DNA from 3 places in the Mesorhizobium sp. WSM3873 genome. Region 1 is predicted to be linked to each of the others. Evidence: predicted binding sites of a transcription regulator. Region 1 holds the regulator's gene; each other region holds the start of a gene.

Region 1 (6,326 bases):
ACAGACACGATGAGCGCGCTTAAGACATATATTGCCAAGGTCGCGACCGGCACCGCGCTCTCCTTCGAGGAAGCGCGCGAGGCCTTCGACATCATTATGTCGGGCGACGCGACGCCGGGGCAGATCGGTGGCTTCCTGATGGCGTTGCGCGTGCGCGGCGAAGCCGTGAGCGAGATCTCCGGCGCGGTCGCCACGATGCGCGCCAAGATGCTCCGCGTGGAAGCCCCGCGCGGCGCCATCGACATCGTCGGCACCGGCGGCGACAATTCGCATTCGGTCAACATTTCGACCGGATCGGCATTCGTCATCGCCGCCGCGGGTGTCCCGGTGGCCAAGCACGGCAATCGCGGCCTGTCCTCGCTAACCGGCGCGGCGGATGTGCTGATGGCGCTAGGCGTCAAAGTCGACATCGCACCGGAGACGATCGGCCGCTGCATCCAGGAAGCCGGCGTCGGCTTCATGTTCGCGCCAGCGCATCATCCGGCGATGAAGCATGTCGGTCCTGTCCGGGGCGAGCTCGGCACGCGCACTATCTTCAACCTGCTCGGGCCGCTGTCGAATCCAGCCGGCGTCGGCCGGCAGATGGTTGGCGTCTTCCTGCCCGAATGGATCATGCCGGTGGCTGAGACGCTGAAGGCGCTGGGTACCGATCATGCCTGGATCGTGCACGGCGACGGTTATGACGAGATCACCACCACGGGCGAGACGCAGGTCGCAGAGCTCGCCGGCGGCGAGATCCGCACGTTTACCCTCACTCCGGAAGCGGTCGGACTGAAGCGGCATAACAAGGAAGACCTCCGCGGCGGCGAAGCGGCCTACAACGCCAGGGCATTGCGCGATATGCTGGGCGGCGCTGCCGGCGCTTATCGCGATACCGTGCTGATGAATGCCGGCGCCGGGCTGGTGGTGGCCGGCAAGGCAACGACGCTCGGCGATGGCATCGAGGCAGCAGCGCAGGCCATCGACAGCGGCCGGGCGCTGGCGGTGCTCGACAAGCTCATCGAGATTTCGAACGGTTAGAATTTTGTCCGATATCCTGCGCAAGATCGAAGCCTACAAGCGCGATGAGATCGCCGCCGCGAAGCTCAGCGCGCCGCTTGCCGAGGTCAAGGCGAAGGCCAAGGATGCGGAACCCCCGCGCAGCTTCCTTGCGGCGCTTGAGGCCAAGCGGAAGGCCGGCGGCTTCGCGCTGATTGCGGAGATCAAGAAGGCCAGCCCTTCCAGGGGCTTGATCCGCGCCGACTTCGACCCGCCGGCGCTCGCCAGGGCCTACCAGCAAGGCGGTGCTGCCTGTCTTTCGGTGCTGACCGACGCACCGTCCTTCCAGGGCGCGCCCGGCTTTCTGACCGCGGCGCGCGCCGCCGTTAGCCTGCCCGCCCTGCGCAAGGATTTCCTCTTCGACCCGTATCAGGTTCATGAAGCCCGCGCCTGGGGCGCGGACGCGATCCTCATCATCATGGCGAGCGTCGACGACGTCTTGGCCAGTGAATTGGAAGCCACGGCCTTCGATCTCGGCATGGACGCGCTGGTCGAGGTGCATGACGAACAGGAGATGGAACGCGCGCTTCGCCTCTCGTCGCGGCTGATCGGCATCAACAACCGCGATTTGAGAACCTTCGAAACCAGCCTCGACGTTTCCGAGCGGCTTGCCGCCATGGTCCCGGACGACCGGCTGCTGGTCAGCGAGAGCGGCATCTTCACCCATCAGGACTGCCGGCGGCTGGAAAAGAGCAAGATCGGCACCTTCCTCGTCGGCGAAAGCCTGATGCGGCAGGCCGACGTGGCCGCCGCGACCGCCCTTCTGCTGACGGGCAAGGCGCCGGCCGAGGCCGTTTGACGATGCCCGCGCTTACGCATCTCGGCGCCAAGGGCGAAGCCAACATGGTCGATGTCGGCGGCAAGGCCGAGACAACGCGCACGGCCATCGCCGAAGGGTATGTCACCATGCAGCCGGAAACGCTGGAGATGATCCTGGCCGGCGACGCCAAGAAAGGCGACGTGCTGGGCACGGCGCGCATCGCCGGCATCATGGCGGCCAAGAAGACGCATGAGCTCATCCCGCTTTGCCATCCCCTCCTTCTCACCAAGGTGTCCGTCGAGATCGAGCCCGACCACGCGCTTCCCGGCCTGAGGGTCAGCGCGCTTGCCAGGGTTACCGGCAAGACCGGGGTGGAAATGGAGGCGCTGACCGCGGCGTCGGTCGCCTGCCTCACCATCTACGACATGGCCAAGGCAGCGGACCGAGGCATGGCGATTTCCGGCATCAGGCTGGTCGAGAAAACCGGCGGCAAGTCGGGCGACTACAAGGTAGGTCCTTAGCATGGCTTTGCTTCCGGTCGCCGACGCGCTCCAACGCCTGTTGGACGGCGCGACCGCGCTGCCAGGCGAAAGCGTGCCGCTGGCCGACGCGTCCGGCCGGGTGCTGGCCGACCCCGTGGTGGCTCTGCGCACCCAGCCGCCCTTCAATGCGTCGGCGATGGACGGCTACGCCGTAAGGGCCGCCGACGTAGCCTCGGCGCCGGCCCGGCTCTCCGTGATCGGCATGGCCCCCGCCGGGCGTGGCTTCACCGGCTCTGTCGGCAAGGGCGAGGCCGTGCGCATCTTCACCGGCGCGCCGCTCCCCGAAGGCGCCGATACCATCGTTATCCAGGAGAATGTCCGCGATCTCGGCGGCGGCGGCATCGAAGTGACCGAGCCGACCGTGGAGGGACGAAACGTCCGTCGCCGCGGCCTCGACTTCTGCGAGGGCGACCTGCTCCTCGAAAAAGGCCGCCAGCTCGATCCGGCGGCGCTTTCGCTGGCGGCATCGGCCAACCATCCGAGTCTCAACGTGGTGCGGCAGCCGCTGCTCGCCATCATCGCCACCGGCGACGAATTGCTGCCGCCGGGCAGCGCGCTCGGCCCCGACCAGATCATCTCGTCGAATGCCTATGGCGTCATAGCTACAGCCCAGTCGGTCGGCGCGCGCGCGCTCGACCTCGGCATCGCCGCCGACCGCAAGGACGCGATCGCGGCCCTGGTCAAGAAGGCGGTCAAGGCCGGCGCCGACGTCATCGTCACGCTTGGCGGCGCCTCCGTCGGCGACCACGACTTGATCCATGACGTGCTGACCGGCGAAGGCATGCAGCTCGACTTCTGGAAGATCGCCATGCGTCCCGGCAAGCCGCTGATGTTTGGCCGGCTCGGCGACATTCGCTGCATCGGCCTGCCCGGCAATCCGGTCGCAAGCCTGGTCTGCTCGCAGCTGTTCCTGAAGCCGCTTCTGGCGCGGCTGGGCGGCCGGTCCTGCCGGCAGGAAATCCGCACGGCCCGGTTAGGCGTCGCAATGCACGCCAACGATCTCAGGCAGGACTATGTGCGCGCCGTGGTCCGCGAAGATGCGGGGGCGTTGATCGCAACACCGTTCGGCATCCAGGATTCCTCGATGTTGAGGATGCTCGCCGATGCCAATGGCCTGATCGTGCGCCAACCCTTCGCACCGGCGGCTCAAGCCGGCGAGGAATGCAGCGTTCTGATGTTACGCTGAACAAAACGTCAACACATTCACTAAACTTTAAACGGTTGCGGAACACAACTGGAACAGATAGTGTTTGTTCTGGGTTTGTTTTTCTGATTCTGGTTTCAGAACCCATGGGGGCCGCCATGCTGACGCGCAAACAACATGAACTGCTGATGTTCATCCATGAACGGCTCAAGGAAAGCGGCATTCCGCCGTCTTTCGACGAGATGAAGGAAGCGCTCGACCTTGCCTCGAAATCGGGCATCCACCGCCTGATTACGGCGCTGGAGGAGCGCGGTTTCATTCGCCGGCTTCCGAACCGGGCGCGTGCCCTTGAAGTGCTGCGCCTACCTGACTCGATCGCGCCCGGCCTCAATGCGGCGAAGAAATTCTCGCCGAGCGTCATCCAGGGCGGCCAAGGCAATCTCGGCCGCCAGATCAAACCCGCGGCGCCCGCCCGCACGCCGACGCCCAGCAATGACGACGACGCCGTTTCAGCCGTCTCCATCCCGGTGATGGGTCGCATTGCCGCCGGCGTGCCGATCGACGCCATCCAGCACCAGACGCATTCGATCACAGTGCCGCCGGACATGATCGCGGGCGGCGAGCACTACGCGCTCGAGGTCAAAGGCGACTCGATGATCGAGGCCGGCATCTTCGATGGTGATACGGTCATCATCCGCAACGCCAGCACTGCGAGCCCCGGGGAGATCGTCGTGGCGCTGGTCGACGACGAGGAGGCGACGCTGAAGCGCTTCCGCCGCAAGGGCGCCTCCATCGCGCTCGAGGCTGCCAATCCGGCCTATGAGACCCGCATCTTTGGTCCTGATCGCGTCAAGGTTCAAGGCAAGCTCGTGGGGCTCATCCGCCGCTACTGAGGGGGCTGCGGCTTGGCTTCCGGCTTCTCGGGCTTCTTGTAAGGCGCTAACCCCCTCGCCTCACGCGAGTAGCGCCGCTGTTCGTGCCAAGGGCGGTACGGTTTTTCGACGGCGTATTGAATGGATGCTCGCGCCGTCGCCGATTGCGGATCGAAGAAGACGGCGGCACTGCCGTCGCGCGCGAGCTGCCGCTTGGTGACGACGAGGATACGTGGATCGCGGCAGGGATTGTAGGCCGTGGCGTCGTTGATGACGATGAGGTCTGCAAAGTCGCAGGCAGGTCGGGAAGCTTCGCGGTTCTCGGCGAGCGCGACGATCGCGCCCGATGGATGCCGGCCAATGCAGAGATCGCCCGTGCAGTAAAAAGGCGATCCAGGCGGCAAGTCGACGGGATCGGCTATGTCCAGCGTGCCCTTGGCGAATGTCTCCGGCGGCACGATCGTTTCGGCCTTGAGCGCGCGTTTCCAGTTATCGGTGGTGAACTCGTTGGAGCGGGCACGATTGACGGCGAGTTCGCCGCCGCCGATCGGCATCGCCACCAGATGCGCGTCCTCCGAGATCAGCAGGTCCGGCGTGCGCACCTGCGGGATGATCATGACGGCCGCGACTGCCAAAGGAATTGCGGCCAGCCTCAGCCAGGTAGTCGCCATCGTGGCGATGACGAGCGCGATCGTCGCCAGCAGCACCGAATGGATCGAGATCAGGCCCACGGCATCGACCGGCGACCACTCCGAAAGCCACGCCGAGATCGCGATCATCGCCGTCAGGCCCTTGCCCATCAAATAGAGGAAGGGCCCGTCGAAGCCGAACGGCATCATGACCGCGCTGGCGACGGCGAGAAACATCACGACCGTGACGATCGGCATGATCGCGAGATTGGCCAGCAGGCTGAGCGGCGAGACGCGCTGGAAATGCCAGATGGCAAACAGCGCTGTGGCACTTCCGGCAATGATCGACGTCATTGCGGCGCCACCTGCTCCGACTGCCAGTTTATGCGACATGAACCGCAGGAACGAACGCTTTGCCGGCGGCGCTCTCACCTTGCCGGCGCGGTAGTCGGACCAGCCGGCATAGGCGCCGACAAGAGCGGCGGTTGCCGCGAACGACATCTGAAAGCTCGGGCCAACCACTTCATGCGGCGACACCAGAATGACGGCGATGGCCGAGATCGCCAAATTGCGCATCGTCAGCGCCGCCCGGTCGAAAAGCACGGCGACCAGCATGACGGCCAGCATGATGAAGCTTCGCTCGGCGGCTACCACCACGCCGGAGATGACGAGATAGGCGGCAATCGAGATAAGCGCGATTGCCGCGGCATATTTCTTCACCGGCCGGCGTGACGAAAAATCCGGGAACAGCGCAAAGGCGCCGCGCAGCAGAAGCATGACCGTGCCGGCGACCAGCGCCATGTGGAGGCCCGAAATCGAGATGATGTGATAGATGCCGGTCCGCCGCATCGCCTCGTTGATGTCCTCGGGAATGCCGGCGCGCACGCCGACGATCAGTGCAGCGGCAATCTCGCCTTCGGGTCCGCCAATGGTGCTTCTGATGTGATCGGCAATGTTTTCGCGCGCGTGCTCGATGGCTGAGGCGATGCTCGTCTGAGCGATCGGGTCGGTTGGCGGAATGAGTTTCGGGTCGCCGAGGAAAAATCCACTGCCGCCGATGCCGGAAAAATAGCTGTCGAAGGAAAAATCATAGCTTTCGGGACGGACCGGCCCGGTCGGCGGCAGGAGCCGTGCGTAACCCGTCACCAGCGATCCAGCCTTCATGCCGGCCGGGATCCTGCGTGCCGAGAGCCTGACGCGATCCGGTGCGTAGCGCAGCTTTGGATGCGCGGTCGAGACGAGATCGATGGTCAGCCTGACGCGGCCATTGGCCATTTCCTCGGCGACGGCGACGCGGCCTGTCAGCCGCGTCTGGATTTCGGAGCCGAGCATCGGTGTTGC
Region 2 (6,326 bases), on a different contig from region 1:
CAAGGGTGAAAAGGCGATTTCGGCGGCAATATGTCTGACAAAATAGCAGCCGCGCTTCCGCGAGGCGCGGACGGGTGGGCTTGGATCGCGGGTTGGCTTGATCAGATCGCCTTGGCGCGGAGCGCGCCGCGATAGGAATCGCGCAGATAGCCAAGCGTGGCGTCGGCATCGACAGGCTTGCCGAACAGGTACCCTTGGCCACCCGCGCAGCCGAACTGGACGAGGCGGTCGGCCTGCGCTTCCTCCTCGATGCCTTCGGCCACAACGTCCATGCCGAGTCCTTCGCACATGGCGAGAATGGCACGGATGATGTGTTCCGAGGGGCGGTCGTCGAGGATCGAGGAAACGAAGGCGCGATCGATCTTCAGCTTGTCGAAATGGAATTCGCGCAGGCGCCCGAGCGAGGACTGGCCGGTGCCGAAATCGTCGAGCGAGACGCGGATGCCGACGCGGCGCAGATCCTCGACGATCTTCTCGGCCGAAGCCGGGTCGGTCATCAGGCCGGTTTCGGTGATCTCGATCTCCAGCCGGCGCGGATCGAAGCCGGTGCGGTCGAGGATCGCCAGGATATGCAGGCCGGTGTTCTGGTCGACAAGCTGCGAGGGCGACAGGTTGAAGGACAAAAACAGGTCCTTCGGCCAGTTGCGCGCCGCCTCGGTCGCCTTGCGCAGCACCAGCTGCGACAGTGGGCCGATGATGCCGCGCTCCTCGGCGATGGGAATGAACACGCTCGGCGGCACCATGCCGAGATCGCGGTCGGTCCAGCGAGCCAGCGTCTCGAAGCCGATGGTGCGGCGACTGGTGAGGTCGACGATCGGCTGGAAATGCGGCTCGACCTCGCCGGCCGAGACGGCGCGGCGCAGTGCCTGCTCGATGCGGGTGACGCGCTTGGCGGCCTCCTCCATCTCGCGTGTGTAGACGACGACGCGGCCGCGGCCCGAGCGCTTGGCGTGGTAGAGCGCGGTCTCGGCCTTGTTGATCAGGATCTCTGTGGTCTCGTCGCCGGAATAAAACAGCGAGCAGCCGACCGAAGCCGACAATCTGGCGGTGCGCTCGCCGACATCATAGGGCGCCGACAGGATCTCGATCAGCATGCGCGATTTTTCGGCGGCCTGCTCCTCGCTGAACACCATCGGGTAGAGGAAGGCGAACTCGTCGGCGCCGATGCGACAGACGGTCGAATAGCCATCCATCGACGCACGCAAGCGCATAGCCACCTGGATCAGGATGTCGTCGCCGGCCTTGTGGCCGAACAGGTCGTTGATGGGTTTGAAGCCATCGAGATCGAGAATGCCGACGGTGAAGGGCGCGGGATCGTCGGCGCGGTCGCTGATCAGGCGATCGACCTTGTCGTAAAAGCGACGATGGTTGCCAAGTCCGGTCAGCGGATCGGTGAAGGCCAGATCCGCGTTTTCCCTGCCTGGCTGCCCGGTGCCAAACGTCGTTTGCATCATGTTCCTGTTCTGACGGGGGAATTTGTGACCAGACTGGCAGCAAAGCGTTTAGGAAAGGTATCGGAAAATCGATTTTCTGAAGATGCGGAAAAGGGTCTTGGCGCCACGCCTGGCGGTCCAGGGTCTTTGGCGGTGGAGGCTTAAACCGGGCATTAACAGCTTCAATAAATAGTAAAGCGGCCCGGAGACGCCGGCATTGGCGCGGCTGGTCGGCTGGGCTCGGGCACCGGAGACAGGCATGCCGCACGAGGTCCGCAACGAGCCGGCGATCGCCGTGCTCCTGCCCTGCTACAATGAGGAGCTGACGATCGGTGAGGTCGTGCGGCGCTTCCGCGAGACGCTGCCCTCCGCGAGGATCTATGTCTACGACAACAATTCGAAGGACCTGACCGCGCTCAGGGCCCGCGCGGCCGGCGCGGTCGTCGTGCGCGAACCGCGCCAGGGCAAGGGCAATGTCGTGCGCCGCATGTTCGCCGACATCGACGCCGACATCTATGTGATGGCGGACGGCGACTGCACCTACGCGCCGGAAGATGCGCCGCAGCTGATCAACACGCTTTTGACCGAGCGCTCGGACATGGTGGTGGGCACCCGGCGCGGCGTCACCGACGACGCCGGCCGCTCCGGCCACGCCTTCGGCAACCGCATCTTCAACCGGCTCTACAAGGGCCTGTTCGGCGCCGATTTCACCGATATCTTTTCCGGCTACCGGGTCTTTTCGCGGCGCTTCGTCAAGAGCTTCCCGGCGGTTTCCGGCGGCTTCGAGATCGAGACCGAGATGTCGGTCCATGCCTCGCAGCTCAAGCTGCCGGTGAACGAGATGGCGCTCGACTACGGCCGCCGCCCGGAAGGCTCATCGTCGAAGCTGTCGACTTTCCGCGACGGCGCCAGGATCCTGTGGATGTTCGCCATGCTGGTGAAGGAGACGCAGCCGCTGCGTTTCTTCGGCACGTTTGCCCTGTTCTTCCTGGCGGCCAGCATCGGGCTGATGATCCCGGTGCTGATCGAGTTCGCCGAGACAGGACTTGTTCCGCGCATGCCGACCTGGGTGCTGTCCGTTGGCCTGCTCCTCTTGTCCATGCTGGCGATGGTCACCGGGCTGATCCTCGATTCGGTGTCGCGCGGCCGGGCCGAACAGAAGCGCATCTTCTATCTTTCCATCCCTGCCGGCCGCATCGAGCGACGCGCGGGCTTCAACGGCGAGGCCTCCCCGAAGAGGGAGCCGGGCAAGGCCTCGCGAGCCGCCTGATGGTCCGGCTTGGCCGCTTCGTGCTTGCCGGCGGCATCGGCTTCGTTGCCGATGCGGCCGCGCTCTGGCTGCTGCTTTCCGTCACGCCGCTCGGGCCGCTGGCCGCGCGCGTGCTGTCGATCGGCTTCGCGCTCACCGTCACCTGGCAGATCAACCGGCATTTGACCTTTGCGCCGTCGAGCCGAGGCATCGCGCAGGAGGGCGCGCGCTACGGCGGCGTCGGCGTCGCCACCAGCATCGTCAATTATCTCATCTATTGTGCCCTTCTGTTCGCGCTGCCCTCCCTGGCGCCGCTGGCAGCGCTGACGGTCGCCTCGCTGGTCGCGATGGCGCTGTCCTTCGTCGGCTATTCCCGGCTGGTCTTCGACCGATAATCTCTGGCCGATTGGCAGAAGCCGCCGATTTCCCTATATCGGCGACAGAGATTGCCGGAGACCCGAGATGCCGTTGAAAATCGCCGTCCAGATGGACCATGTCTCGACGGTGTCGATCGCCGGCGACACCACGTTCGCGCTGTCGTTGGAAGCGCAGCGGCGCGGCCACCAGCTTTTCCACTACACGCCCGACCGGCTGTCGATGCGGGGCGGCAAGGTGTTCGCGCGCGCCGAGGAGATGCAGGTGCGCGACGAGAAGGGCAGCCATTATTCGCTGGGCGAGCCGGTGCGCACCGATCTGTCGGAGATGGACGTGGTGCTGCTGAGGCAGGACCCGCCCTTCGACATGAACTACATCACCACAACCCACATTCTGGAACGCATCCATCCGAAGACGCTGGTGGTCAACAACCCGGCCTGGGTGCGCAACAGCCCGGAAAAGATCTTCGTCACCGAATTCCCGGACCTGATGCCGGAAACGCTGATCACCAAGGACCCGCAGGAGGTGGCCGCCTTCCGCAAGGAGTTCGGCGACATCATCGTCAAGCCGCTCTACGGCAATGGCGGGGCGGGCATCTTCCATCTGCACGAGGCCGACCGCAACCTTGCCTCGCTGCTCGAAATGTTCGGCCAGCTGTTCCGCGAGCCCTATATCGTGCAGCGCTATCTCAAGGACGTGCGCAAGGGCGACAAGCGCATCATCCTGATCGACGGCGAGCCGGTGGGCGCCATCAACCGCGTGCCGGCCGAGCACGATTCGCGCTCCAACATGCATGTCGGCGGCCGCGCCGAGAAGACCGAGCTGACGGAGCGCGAACGCGAGATTTGCGCCCGCATCGGGCCAGCGCTCAGGGAACGCGGCTTCATCCTCGTCGGCATCGATGTGATCGGCGACTACATGACCGAGATCAACGTCACCTCGCCGACCGGCGTGCGCGAGGTGCGGCGCTTCGGCGGCGCGGACATTGCTGCCCTGTTCTGGGACTGCGTGGAAGGAAAGCGGAAGTAGCGCCCCTCAGGTGCCCCTGAGCGGGACCGTATGTTCCGGTAATGTTCTTGCTTAAGCCGCAAATCTGTGGTTGTCTAAACCAAACTCGCTCGCCGCCTGATCGCAGGACCTGCGAGCGAGCCGGTATCCGGGGGCTTGAGACAAGATGGTAGCGCGGGTTCGCACGGTGGCTTTCCAGGGCATCGAGGCCGTGCCGGTCGATGTCCAGGTGATGATCGCGCCGGGCAAGGTCGGGATGCAGATCGTCGGTTTGCCGGACAAGGCGGTGGCAGAGAGCCGGGAACGCGTGCAGGCCGCGCTTCATGCCTCCGGCCTGTCGATGCCGTCGAAGAAGGTGACGGTGAATCTCGCGCCGGCGGACCTGCCCAAGGAAGGCAGCCACTACGACCTGCCGATCGCGCTCGGATTGATGGCCGCGCTCGGCGCCATTCCTGGCGATATGCTGGCCGGCTATGTCGTGCTCGGCGAATTGTCGCTCGACGGCACCATTGCCGCTGTCGCCGGCGCGCTGCCGGCGGCGATCGGCGCCAACGCCGAAGGCAAAGGCCTGATCTGTCCGTTCGCCTGCGGGCCGGAGGCAGCCTGGGCCGGCAAGGATTTCGATATCCTGGCGCCGCGCAGCCTGATCGCCATCGCCAACCATTTTCGCGGCACCCAGGTGCTGTCGCGTCCCGAGGCCGGCATCCAGGTCGCCGCGCGCGATCTGCCGGACCTTGCCGACATCAAGGGCCAGGAAAGCGCCAAGCGGGCGCTGGAAGTGGCGGCGGCGGGCGGCCACAATCTCCTGATGGTCGGACCGCCGGGCTCGGGCAAGTCGATGCTGGCGCAAAGGCTGCCCTCGATCTTGCCGCCGCTGGCGCCGAAGGAGCTGCTCGAAGTCTCGATGATCGCGTCGGTGGCGGGCGAGCTCGGCGAAGGCAAGCTGACAGACCGACGGCCGTTCCGCGCGCCACATCATTCGGCGTCGATGGCGGCGATGGTGGGCGGCGGCTTGCGCGTGCGGCCGGGCGAAGTGTCGCTTGCGCATCACGGCGTGCTGTTCCTCGACGAGTTCCCGGAATTCACGCCGCAGACGCTCGATGCGCTGCGCCAGCCGCTGGAGACCGGCGACTGCGTGATCGCGCGCGCCAACCACCGCGTCACCTATCCGGCGCGCATCCAACTGGTGGCGGCGATGAACCCGTGCCGCTGCGGCATGTCGGGCGAGCCGGGCTATCGCTGCCTGCGCGGCGAGCGCTGCCGCACCGAATACCAGGCGCGCATTTCCGGCCCGCTGCTCGACCGCATCGATCTCAGGATCGAAGTGCCGGCAGTCTCGGCAAGCGACCTGATCCGGCCGGACAAGGCCGAGACCAGCGCCGCGGTGGCGCAGCGCGTGGCGCGCGCCCGGGCCATGCAGCGCGAGCGGCTGGAAAGGCTGGGTGCGGCGGCCACCACCAACGCGCACTGCCCGCCTTCGGTCATCGAGGCGATCGCCAGGCCCGACGCCGCCGGGCTGACGCTGCTCAAGGACGCCAGCGAAAAGCTCGCCTTCTCGGCGCGAGCCTATCACCGCGTGCTGAAGGTCGCGCGGACGCTCGCCGATCTCGACGCCAGCGAAACCGTCGGCCGCATCCATCTCGCCGAGGCGATCTCCTACCGCATGAGCGCGGAGCGCATGGCGCAGGCGGCGTAAGGTCCCTGGCGAGCTTCGCTGCAGCGAATCCCGGACCTGGATCTCCGAGCACACCTTGTGGCGCAGCCAGTTGGCGATGTGCTGCGAGGAGATGCGCAGCGTGGATGGGCTGTCGCAGGACGTCTGCCAGACGTCCCTTTAGAGCGTTCGGGCCTTCGAAGCGTTCAGGAAAGATCGGAGTGTCGCGAAATTCGGACTCGCGCGACACCCAGGCTCAGGCATTTGTCGCGGCAGTTGGAGCGCCGCGGGCCTTCAGCTCAATGGCCGACCCGATACACGCGCCCCGTCTGCACGCCTTCAATGCTGCGTTTGTAGGCCATTGCGACACGCGTTCCCGAGACGCTTTCATAACCGGGGAAGAACGGACCAAAGCGGTCCATCGATTCCGTTAGCATCGTCGGGCTGACTGCATTGATGCGGATGCCTCTGGAGAAATCGCAGGCGGCGGCACGCACGAACCCCTCGATCCCGGCATTGGAGCTTGCGGCATTGGAGCCTTGCGCAATCGGATCATCGACGGCGATGCCGGAGGTCAGCGTGATCGACCCTCCGTCCGCAAGGTAAT
Region 3 (6,326 bases), on a different contig from region 1:
GCGCGAATAGGACCGCTTCTCCAGGCCGGTGAACACGTTCTTGAATTGCACCATGCCGGCGTTGGTGAACATCAGCGTCGGATCGTTGCGCGGCACCAGCGGGCTGGAGGCGACGATCTCATGACCCTCCTTGCGGAAATAGTCGAGGAATGTCGACCGGATCTCGTTCACGCCACTCATGGATACTGCCTTTTCGCGAAAACCGCCGGCCAGGCCGGCGGCAAATGGGCTTTCGTGTGTCAGAAGGTAGATTGGCCTTTTAGCCGTAGCTCTTGACCCTGTCCAGAAACACGGAACCAGGCCAATCCTCCGGCTGGGCGGCCTGTGCCCTCGCCCCCAAACGCAAACCGCCGGCACGAAGGCCGGCGGTTCGGACGCAGTACTAGGGAACTCGATTACATCAGCTTTAGATAATGGATCCGGATTATGGCCGAACTCCGGCAGTGCCTACATCGCGCCAGCCTCGTCCTCGAAGCCGTCGTCACCGCCTTCGGAGCCGCCGTTCTCGAGGAATTTTTCGGCGATCAGCCCGGCATTCTGCCTCAGCGCCAGCTCGATCTCGCGCGCCGTGTCCGGATTGTCGCGCAGGAAAAGCTTGGCGTTCTCACGGCCCTGACCGAGACGCTGCGAATTGTAGGAGAACCAGGCGCCCGACTTCTCGACCACGCCGGCCTTGACCCCGAGATCGACGAGCTCGCCGGTCTTCGACACGCCCTCGCCATACATGATGTCGAACTCGACCACCTTGAAGGGCGGAGCCAGCTTGTTCTTCACCACCTTGACGCGGGTCTGGTTGCCGACCACTTCGTCGCGATCCTTGACCGAGCCGATGCGGCGGATGTCGAGGCGCACCGAGGCGTAGAATTTCAGCGCGTTGCCGCCGGTCGTGGTTTCCGGCGAGCCGAACATGACGCCGATCTTCATACGGATCTGGTTGATGAAGATGACCATGGTGTTGGAGCGCGAGATTGACGCGGTCAGCTTGCGCAGCGCCTGGCTCATCAGGCGGGCCTGCAGGCCGGGCAGCGCATCGCCCATCTCGCCCTCGATTTCGGCGCGCGGCGTCAGTGCCGCCACCGAATCGACCACCAGAACGTCGATGGCGCCGGAGCGCACCAGCGTGTCGCAGATCTCCAGCGCCTGCTCACCCGTGTCGGGCTGCGAGATCAGGAGGTTTTCGAGGTCTACGCCGAGCTTGCGGGCATAGACCGGATCGAGCGCGTGCTCGGCATCGACGAAGGCGCAGATACCGCCCTTCTTCTGGGCTTCCGCAACCGTGTGCAGCGCCAGCGTCGTCTTGCCCGAGCTTTCCGGCCCGTAGATTTCGATGATGCGGCCGCGCGGCAGCCCGCCAACGCCGAGCGCGATGTCCAGCCCGAGCGATCCCGTCGGCACGGTTTCGATCTCGACCACCTGCTCATTGGCGCCGAGCCGCATGATCGAGCCCTTGCCGAAAGCGCGCTCGATTTGCGACAGCGCCGCATCCAGAGCCTTTGATTTGTCCACTGCCTTATCCTCTACAAGCCGCAAACTATTCTGAGCCATGATACATCACCCCTTGGTCGTCAATGAAGGCCGGACAATCCGTGATCCCTGCCAGTTTGTACCTTTTTTGTTCTCATCTGGCAAGAGGCAGCAAATGGCTGGAAAACAAACAATATCTGGATTTGTTCTATTTTTGTCTCACTAGAGATGGCGTGAACCAGTGCTGCTGATCCAAGCGAGATCTCGATATCCGGGCGGCCCGAATCGCGACCCGATTGCGGGGCGATGCGCGGAAACCTAGTGTGCGCACGCAAACAATCAACGAGGTCACCTCCGCGGCATGCCGACATCCCCAAACATCCTAGCGCTGGGCGGCGCCCATATCGACCGGCGCGGCCAGGTCTCGGGCCCTTACGTGCCCGCCGCATCCAATCCCGGCATCATGCGCGAGGATGTCGGCGGCGGCGTCTTCAACGCGCTGCGCAGCATTGTGAAGCGCGGCGTCTCGGCCTCGCTGCTTTCGGTGCGCGGCGGCGATGCGGCGGGTGAGACCGTCGCATCGGCGATCGACGAGGCCGGCATCGCCGACCTTTCGGCGGTGTTCCTCGACCGCACGACGCCGAGCTACACTGCGCTGATCGACAGCGAGGGGGAGCTGATCGTCGGCTTTGCCGATATGGGCCTTTACGACCTCGCCTTCCCCAAGCAGATCCGCCGCGCCAAGGTGCGCGAGGCGATCGCCGAGGCAGACGCGATCCTCTGCGACGCGAACCTGCCGACGGCGGCCCTCGAGCGCCTGGTTGCGCAAGCCGGCGACAGACCGGTTTTCGCCATCGCCGTCTCGCCAGCCAAGGTGGTGCGGCTAGCGCCGCTGCTCGGCAATCTTTCGCTGCTGTTCATGAACCGCCGAGAGGCGGCGGCGCTGGCTGGTGCGGATATCTCCGGCCGCGATCTTGTCGGGGAACTCAGGCGACTGGGCTTGACGGCAGGCGTGATCACGGCCGGCAGTGCTCCGGTGCTCGGCTTCGACCAATCGGGCGTCTTCGCCATCGACCCGCCCGCCCCGCGACGAGTTGCCGACGTGACCGGCGCCGGCGACGCCCTGACCGGAGCCACGGTTGCCGCGCTGCTGCGCGGGCTCCCTTTGCGGAGGGCACTGCGCGAAGGTGTTGCCGCAGCGATGCTCGCCATTGAGAGCGCCGAGGCGGTACCGTCTTTCACCGCCGGCAGTTTTGGCCAGGCGCTTGCCCTTGTGCACGAGGCGCGGGTGGTGGCATAGGGCCACAAACTATCTTGCCGGAGTTTTCTCCGGAGTGGAGAACGGACATGACGCCCGAGACCGCCCGCCCCTTCATCGACATTCATCCGCCAGTGGCGGAGGCGCTTGCCGCCGGGCGGCCTGTGGTGGCGCTGGAAAGCACCATCATTACCCACGGCATGCCATACCCCGACAATGGCGCGATGGCCGCCAAGGTCGAGCAGATCATCGCCGAGGGCGGCGCCGTGCCGGCGACGATCGCCGTGGTCGATGGCCGCATCAAGATTGGCCTGTCCGATGGCGAGCGCGAATCGCTTGCCATGACCGGCGACGCCATGAAGCTGTCGCGTGCCGATATCGGCTTTGCCGTCGCCCAAAAGCGCACCGGCGGCACCACCGTGGCCGCCACCATGATCGCCGCGCACATGGTCGGCATAAAGGTCTTCGCCACCGGCGGCATCGGCGGGGTGCACAAGGGCGCCGAAAAGAGTTTTGACATCTCGGCCGACCTCGACGAGCTGGCGCGCACGCCGGTCGTCGTCGTCTCGGCCGGCGCCAAGGCGATCCTCGACGTCGAAAAGACGCTGGAAGTGCTGGAGACGCGCGGCGTGCCGGTCATCGGCCATGGCTGCGAGACCATGCCCGCCTTCTGGTCCAGGCAATCGCCCTTCCGTGCGCCGCTGACGCTGCATGCGCCTGAAGATATCGCGCATTTCTACCGTACGCGGCGGGCGCTGGGCCTCGGCGGCGGCATACTAGTCGCCAATCCGGTGCCGCAGAGCGACGAGATCCCGGCAGCCGAGATGGACGGCTACATCCAAGCCGCGCAGAAGGCGGCCGAAGCGCAGAACATCACCGGCAAAGCCGTGACGCCGTTCCTCCTGTCGAAGATCTTGGAGCTCACCGGCGGCCGCAGCCTCAAGACCAACATCGCGCTGGTCGAGAACAATGCGCGGCTGGCGGCGGAGATAGCGAAGGCGCTGTAGGCCTTATCTGCCCGCGCGCCGCCCCGCTTCATAAGCGCGCCGCGCCCAGACCGCCATTTCGTCGGGATCGTCGAAGGCGCTGTCGGGAACGCTCCAATAGGGCATCGCCACCTCCTTGCCGTGCCGCGAGCCCGTATAGGTCCACTGGCTGCAGCCGGCGGCCTCGAATTCGGGGATCGTCTCCTCGTCGGCCTTCAGCATCAGTTCGCCGCGCACCACGACCGCGACGATGACGCCGTCGCAATAGATGCCCTTGCCGCCGAACAGTTTTCGGATGCTGATCGGCCCCAGGCTCTCGAACAATTCTTCGAGGCGGTCATTGTCCATGCCGCAAGCATCTCATCCGGCGTGGGCCTTGTCATCGCAGCAACCAACAGCATGCTGACAGGTTGAGACATGAAATGGAGTTTCGCGCCATGCCTGTCCTGCTCAAAGGCTCCTGCCGCTGCGGCGCCGTCCGCTTCGAGGTGGAAAGTCACACGCCCGTGCCGTTCATGCTCTGCTACTGCTCGATCTGCCGCAAGCAGCAGGGCGGCGGCGGTTTTGCCATCAATCTCGGCGCCGACAACGAAACGCTCAAGGTCACCGGCAAGCCCAATCTCGGCGTCTACCGCGCTGAGATCGAGGACGACGAGCATCCGCACTGCGAGGTCTCGACCGGCGAGCGCAATTTCTGCAAGAAATGCGGCGCCGCGCTCTGGCTCTACGACCCGACTTGGCCGGACCTCGTCCACCCCTTCGCCTCGGCGATCGACAGCGACCTGCCGAAGCCGCCGGAAAAGGTGCATCTGATGCTGAAATACAAGGCGAGCTGGGTCGAGCCGGCGATCGGCAGGAACGACAAGGTGTTCGAGCTCTATCCCGAAGAATCGATCGCCGACTGGCACAAGCGCACCGGCTTGTGGGTGGACTAAGCCTGCATCTAAGAGCGATGGGTTAGCGCAACCCAGCGCTCGATCTGCCTCACATCCACCCCTTCGCGCTGCGCGGCGACCAAGGGGTGGTCTGCATCATGCAGAAAGACCCTGGGACGCAGATTGCCGGGCTGAAACACAACATTGGCATGCAGGTGCATCGAGCTCGGATATTCAGGAATGTCGTGCATCAAATACCCGAAGCAGAGCTCGTCCTCATATTGGCCGCTATCATACCCGGCTCGATAGACATTCCAGCTTCTTTCCGAGACCGACATCCAAACACCGAAACAGAACTCTTCGGACAACTGAGGTACGGGCAAGGGCAGCAGGCAACGAATGAAGCGGTCTGTTTGCCCCGTGGCGTAGCTCACCACGCAAAAATCGTCGTTCTTGCGGAAGGTCGACCGAGCTACCTCGTCAAGCGCGTCTGGATTCACCGGTGCGCCAAAGGCTATATCGGTGGGAAGTCCGGTGAACTCCTGGTCACAGCAGGCACATCGCCAGCGATATGCCTCGGCGCTCACCTAAGCAGCGCTTGAAGCGCGCGCCTCCGCCAGCGCCTTGAGATCGGCCGGCTTCAGCTCGACGGATTCGCCGCAGCCGCAGGCCGAGCTCTGGTTCGGGTTCCTGAAGGTGAAGCCGGTTCGCAGCGTCGTCTGCTCGAAATCCATCTCGGTTCCGAGCAGGAAAAGCGCCGCTTCCGGCGCGACATAGACGTGCGCGCCGTCGCGCTCGATATGATCGTCCTTGGGGTTCGGCTCGGTGACCAGATCGACCGTGTATTCCATCCCGGCGCAGCCGCCCTTCTTGATGCCAAGACGGATCCCATGCGCGTTGTCGCGCGTAGCGACGATCTCACGCACGCGGTCCGCGGCCTTGTCGGTCATCGTGATGACGGCGAAGCGTCCCATGTCATTCTCCACGTTCGCGCGGGTTCAAGGCCCGCGGAATGAGTCTGCCTTTAAGATGGTGAAGTTTCACCTTTGCTGCAAGCCAGCCAACCTTAGTGGGGTCGCTGGCTAGTACCATCCAACCGCGACCTGCGCCTCTTCCGACATCCGGTCGGGTGTCCACGGCGGGTCGAACACCATGTTGACCTCGACGCCCGAAACCCCCTCCACGGCGCCGACGGCGTTCTCGACCCAGCCCGGCATCTCGCCGGCCACCGGGCAGCCCGGCGCGGTCAGCGTCATGTCGATCTTGACCGTCCGGTCGTCCTCGATGTCGATCCTGTAGACGAGGCCGAGCTCGTAGATGTCAGCCGGGATTTCCGGATCGTAGACCGTCTTCAGCGCCGAGACGATATCGTCGGTCAGCCGCGCCAACTCGTCGGCCGGGATCGCCGAGGCTGAGACGAGGCCGTTACCGGCCGTTTCCGGCGCGGTCTCTGCGGTGGTGCTCGCATCTTCCATGGTCGTCACCCGAAGAACTTTCGCGCCTTTTCCAGCGCATCGGCCAAAGCGTCGACTTCGGCCCTGGTGTTATACATGCCGAACGATGCCCTGCATGTGGAGGTTACGCCGAAGCGTTTCAGCAGCGGCTGGGCGCAATGCGTGCCGGCGCGGACCGCGACGCCTTGCCTGTCTATAAGCGTCGACACGTCATGGGCGTGGATGCCCTGCAATTCGAACGAGATGATGGCGCCCTTGCCGGGCGCGTCGCCGAAGATGCGCAGCGAAT

What was found. The regulator LexA, encoded in region 1, represses DNA repair genes until DNA is damaged. The targets are predictions, from matches to a motif close to TGTTCNNNNTGTGTTCNG.
Region 2: the regulator LexA is predicted to act here: its motif matches at 4,118-4,135, upstream of A9K71_RS26950 (YifB family Mg chelatase-like AAA ATPase).
Region 3: the regulator LexA is predicted to act here: its motif matches at 1,603-1,620, upstream of recA (recombinase RecA).

Annotation. Positions count from the first base shown of each region.
Region 1 covers NZ_LYTM01000008.1:114,434-120,759, reverse strand. The annotation lists gene A9K71_RS07600 (peptidyl-prolyl cis-trans isomerase) at 1-13, shown strand, start outside; gene trpD (anthranilate phosphoribosyltransferase) at 10-1,020, shown strand; gene trpC (indole-3-glycerol phosphate synthase TrpC) at 1,022-1,837, shown strand; gene moaC (cyclic pyranopterin monophosphate synthase MoaC) at 1,840-2,319, shown strand; gene glp (gephyrin-like molybdotransferase Glp) at 2,321-3,526, shown strand; gene lexA (transcriptional repressor LexA) at 3,643-4,377, shown strand; gene A9K71_RS07570 (ComEC/Rec2 family competence protein) at 4,371-6,326, opposite strand, start outside.
Region 2 covers NZ_LYTM01000055.1:188,162-194,487, forward strand. The annotation lists gene A9K71_RS26930 (EAL domain-containing protein) at 102-1,451, opposite strand; gene A9K71_RS26935 (glycosyltransferase family 2 protein) at 1,693-2,703, shown strand; gene A9K71_RS26940 (GtrA family protein) at 2,703-3,077, shown strand; gene gshB (glutathione synthase) at 3,145-4,086, shown strand; gene A9K71_RS26950 (YifB family Mg chelatase-like AAA ATPase) at 4,232-5,761, shown strand; gene A9K71_RS26955 (short chain dehydrogenase) at 6,019-6,326, opposite strand, start outside.
Region 3 covers NZ_LYTM01000013.1:51,519-57,844, reverse strand. The annotation lists gene alaS (alanine--tRNA ligase) at 1-180, opposite strand, end outside; gene recA (recombinase RecA) at 448-1,545, opposite strand; gene A9K71_RS11835 (carbohydrate kinase family protein) at 1,826-2,764, shown strand; gene A9K71_RS11830 (pseudouridine-5'-phosphate glycosidase) at 2,812-3,729, shown strand; gene A9K71_RS11825 (TfoX/Sxy family protein) at 3,733-4,056, opposite strand; gene A9K71_RS11820 (GFA family protein) at 4,146-4,643, shown strand; gene A9K71_RS11815 (DUF2199 domain-containing protein) at 4,652-5,170, opposite strand; gene sufA (Fe-S cluster assembly scaffold SufA) at 5,171-5,557, opposite strand; gene A9K71_RS11805 (SUF system Fe-S cluster assembly protein) at 5,666-6,058, opposite strand; gene A9K71_RS11800 (cysteine desulfurase) at 6,064-6,326, opposite strand, start outside.